3 regions of the Streptomyces sp. NPDC052040 genome follow, and region 2 is predicted to be linked to each of the others. Evidence: riboswitches for the same ligand, from Rfam matches in the RefSeq annotation. Region 2 holds a riboswitch; each other region holds the start of a gene.
The links. Region 2 has a riboswitch for thiamine pyrophosphate ahead of thiO (glycine oxidase ThiO). Riboswitches for the same ligand answer to the same signal wherever they lie in the genome.

Region 1: another riboswitch for thiamine pyrophosphate. It lies ahead of thiC (phosphomethylpyrimidine synthase ThiC); the one in region 2 lies ahead of thiO (glycine oxidase ThiO).
Region 3: another riboswitch for thiamine pyrophosphate. It lies ahead of ACIHAA_RS04095 (purine-cytosine permease family protein); the one in region 2 lies ahead of thiO (glycine oxidase ThiO).

Annotation. Positions count from the first base shown of each region.
Region 1 covers NZ_JBIUBV010000015.1:116,094-118,352, forward strand. Annotated here, with positions in the region: gene ACIHAA_RS25580 (YibE/F family protein) at 1-1,026, opposite strand, end outside; TPP riboswitch at 1,098-1,254, shown strand; gene thiC (phosphomethylpyrimidine synthase ThiC) at 1,247-2,259, shown strand, end outside.
Region 2 covers NZ_JBIUBV010000006.1:62,689-64,947, forward strand. Annotated here, with positions in the region: gene ACIHAA_RS14755 (NAD(P)/FAD-dependent oxidoreductase) at 1-770, opposite strand, end outside; TPP riboswitch at 990-1,101, shown strand; gene thiO (glycine oxidase ThiO) at 1,099-2,259, shown strand, end outside.
Region 3 covers NZ_JBIUBV010000001.1:960,094-962,352, reverse strand. Annotated here, with positions in the region: gene ACIHAA_RS04110 (Dps family protein) at 1-34, shown strand, start outside; gene ACIHAA_RS04105 (DUF3140 domain-containing protein) at 97-519, shown strand; gene ACIHAA_RS04100 (endonuclease) at 527-1,183, shown strand; TPP riboswitch at 1,343-1,437, shown strand; gene ACIHAA_RS04095 (purine-cytosine permease family protein) at 1,429-2,259, shown strand, end outside.

The DNA of each region.
Region 1 (2,259 bases), on a different contig from region 2:
CTGGGTGACGGTCACATCGTCCAGGACACCGAGCGACCCGATGATGACTCCGGCCAGCAGCAGACCGCTCATGTCGATATGCGGGTACAGGCCGTGGATCAGGCCGGTGTTGTCGTCCGTGTTGCCCGTCAGGGCGGCCCAGCCGATGAACTCCGAGCCCAGAAGACCGATCAGCGACAGGGAGATGAGCGTGCCGAGTACGGCCACGGAGGTGCGGGCCGAGAGCCCATGGCACATATAGAGGGCGATCAGCATGATGGCGCTGGCCCCCACCACGGCCACCAGCAGCGGATTCTCGCCCTGGAGGATCGCGGGCAGGATGAAGAGGCTGAGCAGCAGAAAGCTCACCGCCAGGGCGATGAGCGCCATCACGCCGCGCATCCGGCCCACGACCACCACGGCCACCGCGAAGAGTCCGGCGAGCAGGGCCATGGGGAACGTGCGGTTCACATCGGTCACCGAGTACTGAAGGTCCCGGGGCGCGGAGGGCTCGTACGCGGCCACGACCTTCTCGCCCTGGTGCAACTGCCGGGACTGGTCAGGCTGGACGATCTCGGTGAACGTACGTCCCTTGTCCTTGCCGGTGTCCACCCGGACCGTCGCCTTCTTGCAGGTGCCGGTCCGCCCCGCCGGGGGCGATGTGCTGCCCGAGGGGGAGGTGTCACCCGCCGAGGTCCCGCCGGAGGCGTTCACGGACGCGCAGTCCACCGCCACCACCCTGGTGACCGTGGCCTGCTGGGTCTGCCGGTCGAAGCCGACCCCTGACCGTTTGTGCGAGGGGACACCGCCGGGCCACAGCACCGCCAGCCCGACCAGCACCGCCGCGGTGAACGGGATGAGGATCGCGGCGATGACGCGGCGCAGATGCCGGGACACGGGGGCCGCGGGGCCATGGCTGTGGGAGTGGCTGTGTCCACCCCCGGACCCGGGGCCATGCCCGTCTCCGGGACCGGGTCGGTCGCCCGGGCCGTGGCGGTGCGGGGGCTTGGACGGCGGGTGCGCGGGGGGATGCTGCGTCGGGGGCACCGCCCGATCATCGCAAGAACCCGGGAGGCCCACTGTGCAGCTTGCCCAATGAGACGCTAGCGTGAAGGGACCTTTGCACACGCGGGAGCTCGGAGCACCGGGCTGAGAGGGCGCTGACCTCCGCAGGCGCGATGTTTCACGTGGAACATCAGCCGACGGACACGGCTGCGTCGACCGCTGAACCTGTTACCGGGTAATGCCGGCGTAGGGAGTAGGTCTCATGACCAACAAGGACGCACGCACGCCTGTCTCCGTTCAGGGTGAAGAGCCCCAGGAGGCCGGGAAGTCCATCGGCTGGCACAAGGCGTACGTCGCGGGCTCGCGCCCCGATCTGCGGGTGCCGGTCCGTCAGGTGCATCTCACCAACGGGCAGTCGGTCACCCTGTACGACACCTCCGGCCCGTACACCGATCCGGCCGTCGGGACCGACGTCCGCAGGGGCCTCGCACCGCTGCGGGAGAACTGGATCATCGCCCGCGGCGACACCGAGGAGTACGCGGGCCGTCCCGTCCGTCCCGAGGACGACGGGATCAAGCACACCTCGCCGCGGGGCGGACTGCGCAACCTGGACGCGGTGTTCCCGGGACGCCCGCGCCAGCCGCGCCGCGGCCGGGACGCCACCGCGGTGACGCAGCTCGCGTATGCGCGCCGCGGGGAGATCACACCGGAGATGGAGTTCGTGGCCCTCCGGGAAAATGTCTCGCCCGAGGTCGTCCGCAAGGAGATCGCGGCGGGCCGTGCGGTGCTCCCGGCCAACGTGAACCACCCGGAGATCGAGCCGATGATCATCGGCAAGCGGTTCCTGGTGAAGGTCAATGCCAATATCGGCAACTCCGCGGTGACCTCCTCCATCGAGGAGGAGGTCGAGAAGATGACCTGGGCGACGCGCTGGGGCGCCGACACGGTCATGGATCTGTCCACCGGCCGCAATATCCACACCACCCGTGAATGGGTGCTGCGCAACTCCCCCGTGCCGATCGGCACGGTGCCGCTCTACCAGGCGCTCGAGAAGGTCGACGGCAAGGCGGAGGAGCTGACCTGGGAGATCTACAAGGACACGGTCATCGAACAGGCCGAGCAGGGTGTGGACTACATGACGGTCCATGCGGGGGTGCGTCTGGCGTATGTCCCGCTGACGGCGAACCGCAAGACCGGCATCGTGTCGCGCGGCGGCTCGATCATGGCGGCCTGGTGCCTCGCCCACCACAAGGAGTCGTTCCTCTACGAGAACTT
Region 2 (2,259 bases):
TGCACGCCCAGGACGACGCCCGAACCGGCCAGCCAGGCGGTGCCCGGGCGTGCCCCGATGCCCACGACCACCGCGCCCGCGGGCACCCGGGTGCCGTCGTCGAGCACCACGGCCCCCGGCTCGATGCGGTCCACCCGGGCGCCGGTGCGCAGCTCGGCGCCGCTGTCCGCGTACCAGGCCGCCATCGGCGCGGCCACCTCGGCGGGCAGCGCCCCCGCGAGCGGCCGGTCCGCGGCCTCGACCACGGTCACCGCGCAACCCGCCTCGCGTGCCGCGGTGGCGAACTCGGCGCCGATCCAGCCCGCGCCCACCACCACGATGTCGTGCTGCTCGGCGAGGACCGGCCGCAGCCGCTCGGCGTCGTCCAGGGTGCGCAGCAGATGCACCCCGGGGACGCCCTCGGCGCCCGGCAGCCGGATCGGCTCGGCCCCGGTGGCGAGGACGAGCACGTCGTAGGGGACGGGCCCCTCGGCGGTGTCCAGCTCGTGGTCGGCGGGGCGCAGGCCGGTCACCTCGCAGCTGAGCCGCAGCTCGATGCCCAGGGCCGCGAAGTCGACGTCGAAGGCGGAGCCGTCGGCCTTGCCGAGCAGCACGGCCTTGGAGAGCGGTGGGCGGTCGTAGGGCTGGTGCGGTTCCGCCCCGATGAGGGTCACCGTGCCCGTGAAGCCCTGTTCGCGCAGCGCGACCGCGGTCTGCACCCCGGCCATGCCTGCGCCCACGACGACGGCGCGCCGCGCCGCACCGCCCCGTTCCTGCGTCTGCTCGCTCACCTGATCACCATAGTCACCTGACAATGCGTCAGTCAGGGGGCGTGCTGAGTGAGCTGCTGCACAGCACCCGGCCCGCCACCCGCGACGCCCCACCCCGGACCCCGCGCCCCGGACCCGCACGGTTGCCCCTGCGGCTACCCCGTCGCGGGCCGGACAACCCCGGCCGCCGGGAGGCTCGCTTACCGCCCGGGGCGGGCACGGGACTAGGGTGGCTCCCGTACAAGCACTCGCGGGAGCCCGGACGCACCGGGCTGAGAGGGAGGCTGGCGGCCTCCGACCGTACGAACCTGATCCGGGTCATGCCGGCGAAGGGAGGGGGCTGACGCCCATGTCATCCACACGTGCCCCGGACGTCCTCGTCGTCGGGGGCGGGGTCATCGGACTCGTCACGGCCTGGCGCGCGGCGCAGCGCGGCCTGGTCACGGCCGTCGTCGACCCCGCGCCGGGCGGCGGAGCCGCCCAGGTGGCCGCGGGCATGCTCGCGGCCGTCACCGAGCTGCACTACGGCGAGCAGACCCTGCTCGCGCTGAATCTGGAGTCCGCGCGCCGCTACCCGGACTTCGCCGCCGAGCTGGCCGGGGCGGCGGGCCTGGAGGTCGGCGACCTCGGCTACCGCCGGTGCGGCACCCTCGCCGTCGCGCTGGACGCCGACGACCGCGCCCATCTGCGGGAACTGCATGCCCTTCAGCAGCGGTCCGGCCTGGACGCGGAATGGCTGACAGGCCGCGAGTGCCGACGTCTTGAGCCGATGCTCGCGCCCGGTGTGCGCGGCGGGCTCAAGGCCGACGGCGATCACCAGATCGACCCGCGGCGGCTGGTCGCCGCGCTGCTCACGGCCTGCGAGCGGGCCGGGGTCGGCTTCCACCGGGAGCGGGCCGAGCGGCTGACGGTGGAGCGGGGGCGCGCCACGGGTGTGCGGACCACGGGCGGCCGCGAACTGGCCGCCGGGCAGGTCGTGCTCGCCGCGGGCAGCCTCAGCGGGCGGCTCGCGGGCGTGCCGGAGGAGGTGCTGCCGCCGGTGCGGCCGGTGAAGGGGCAGGTGCTGCGGCTGACCGTGCCGAAGCGGTATGCCCCCTTCCTGAGCCGTACCGTGCGCGCCGTGGTCCGCGGCGGCCAGCTCTACCTGGTGCCGCGCGAGAACGGCGAGCTGGTGGTCGGCGCGACCAGCGAGGAGCTGGGCTGGGACACGACGGTCACCGCGGGCGGGGTCTACGAGCTGCTGCGCGACGCGCACGAGCTGGTCCCCGGGATCACCGAGCTGCCGCTCACCGAGACCGTGGCCGGACTGCGCCCGGGCTCCCCGGACAACGCTCCGCTGCTGGGCCCGACGGAGCTGGACGGCCTGGTGCTGGCCACCGGGCACTACCGCAACGGCATCCTGCTCACCCCGGTGACCGGCGATGTCATGGCCCATGTCCTGACCACGGGCGAGCTGCCGGACGAGGGCCGCCCCTTCACCCCCCGGCGGTTCGCCGCCACCGCGCTCACG
Region 3 (2,259 bases), on a different contig from region 2:
GTTCGAGGCCGAGAACTGGCCGCGGGAGGACTGACACACGGCCGGGGCCCGGCAGCCTGAGCCGGGCCCCGGCGCCGAGGGCGAGAGGAGTACGCCATGACCGACGCCCTGGAGATGGAAACGCTGTGGGCCGAGTTCCACCGCGTGGTGAACATGACCTCCCAGGAAATCGCCGCCTGTCTGCGGATCCAGGAAGCCGCCGAGGGCACCGGACCGCCGGAGGAGGGGACGGAAGCGCCCACCGGGGAGCATGTCCTCGCCATCCTCCAGAAGCGGCGCACGGATCTCACCGACGCCGACATCCAGGTGATGTACGAGGTGGTGGAGACCGTCACCGACCACCCCGACCGGGCAGCCGCCGAGGTCACCCGGGACGGGAACGGCGAGCACACCGGGGATGGCGGGAATGCCGGGGACGCCGGGGACGCCGGGGACGCCGGGAGTACCGATGGTGCTGCCGACGCACGGCGAAGGCGTCTGATGGCGATCGGCCACGACCCGCTCAGAGCCGGGGCGTGAGTCCGCCGTGGCCCGCCGGGACACCCAGGACCGGGTGGTGGCGGAACTCGTCCACGACCACGGCCGCACCTACGCCGAGGAAGCGGGCATCCCGCTGAAGGACACCCCTCAGCCGCTCTACCGGCTGCTGCTGATGGCCCTGCTGCTCAGCGCCCGCATCCGTACCTCCATCGCTCTGGAGACGGTGCGGGCGCTGACGGACGCGGGTCTGCGGGATCCCCGCCGGATGGCCGACGCCTCCTGGCAGGAGCGGGTGGACGCGCTGGGCCGGGGCGGATACCGGCGCTACGACGAGCGGACGGCGACCCAACTCGGCGATGGCGCACAGCTTCTGACGGAACGTTGGGGCGGCGATCTGCGGCGCATGCGCAAGGAGGCCGACGGAGACGTGCGGGCGCTGCGCTCACTGCTCCAGGAGGTCCCCGGGGTGGGGCCCGCCGGCGCCGACATCTTCCTACGGGAGGTGCAGCGGGTCTGGCCGGAGGTGGCGCCCTATCTGGACGCCAAGGCCCTGTCGGGGGCGGAGCGGCTGGGGCTGCCCAGGGACCCGGGCCGACTGGTCCGGCTCGCCGGGGACACCGAACCGGCGGTGCTGTCCGCCGCGCTGGTGCGCGCCGCCCTGGACCGGAAGATGGCCCGCGAGATCGTGGAACACGCGGCATAGGTCACCAAGCGGTGCCCGGGCGCCCGGGCGCCAACTCCCCGTGCCGCGTGACACGGGGAGTTGGCGACCGGGTACCCAGGGCAAGCGGACCGCCGCCGGATTCCGGGCGGCGGCTGCTTGCGTAGGGCATATCCCGGGGCTCGGGTTAGTCTTGCCGCCGTACCGGACACGGGGTGCCCCCTCCAGGGGCTGAGATCACACCCGTCGAACCTGAACCAGTTCGTACTGGCGGAGGGATGTCTTCCATGCCTTTGGCGCATGTTCCCGGCGGGCTGCCCGCCGACGCCCGGCGAGCCGTCTTCGACGGCCGGATGCCGAGCGCTCCCGGCGACCTCCGGATCGAGGGGCACGGTATCGAGCCGGTCCCCGAGAGCAATCGCTACGGCGGGGCCGGTCGGCTGTTCACCGTGTGGTTCGCGCCCAATCTGACCATGACCGGTGTGTTCACCGGGACCATCGGCATCTCGCTGGGCCTCGATGTCACCACCGCGCTCGTCGCCGTCGTGCTCGGCACGGTGCTCGGCGCGGTGCCCACCGCGTGTCTGAGCACCTGGGGCAGCCGCACCGGCGCCGGGCAGCTGCCGCTCGCCCGGCTCGCGTTCGGGCGGGCCGTGGCGCTGCCCGGTGTGTTGCAGTGGCTGTCGTCCATCGCCTGGGACGCCCTGATCGGTCTCTTCGGCGGCGATGCGCTCGCCCGGCTGTGCGGCTGGCCGTTCTGGCTGGGCGTCCTGGCGATCATGCTGGCGCAGGGGGTGCTGGGTGTCCTCGGCTACGAGGCGATCCACCGCCTCCAGATCGTGATGACCTTTGTGCTCGCGGCCGCCTTCGCGCTGCTCGCCCTGCGGATGTCCGGCAGCGTCCACCCGGCCACGACCGGTTCCGTGCACGGCGCCGACCGGGCGGGCGCCTTCATTCTGACCAGCACCATCGCCCTCAGTCTGGCGCTGTCCTGGGCGCCGTACGCCAGTGACTTCAGCCGTTATCTGCCGCGCGACACCTCGCGGTCCCGGATGTTCTGGTACACGCTCCTCGGTCTTGTGGTGTCCTTCACCGCCGTGCAGGCGCTCGGTCTGTGG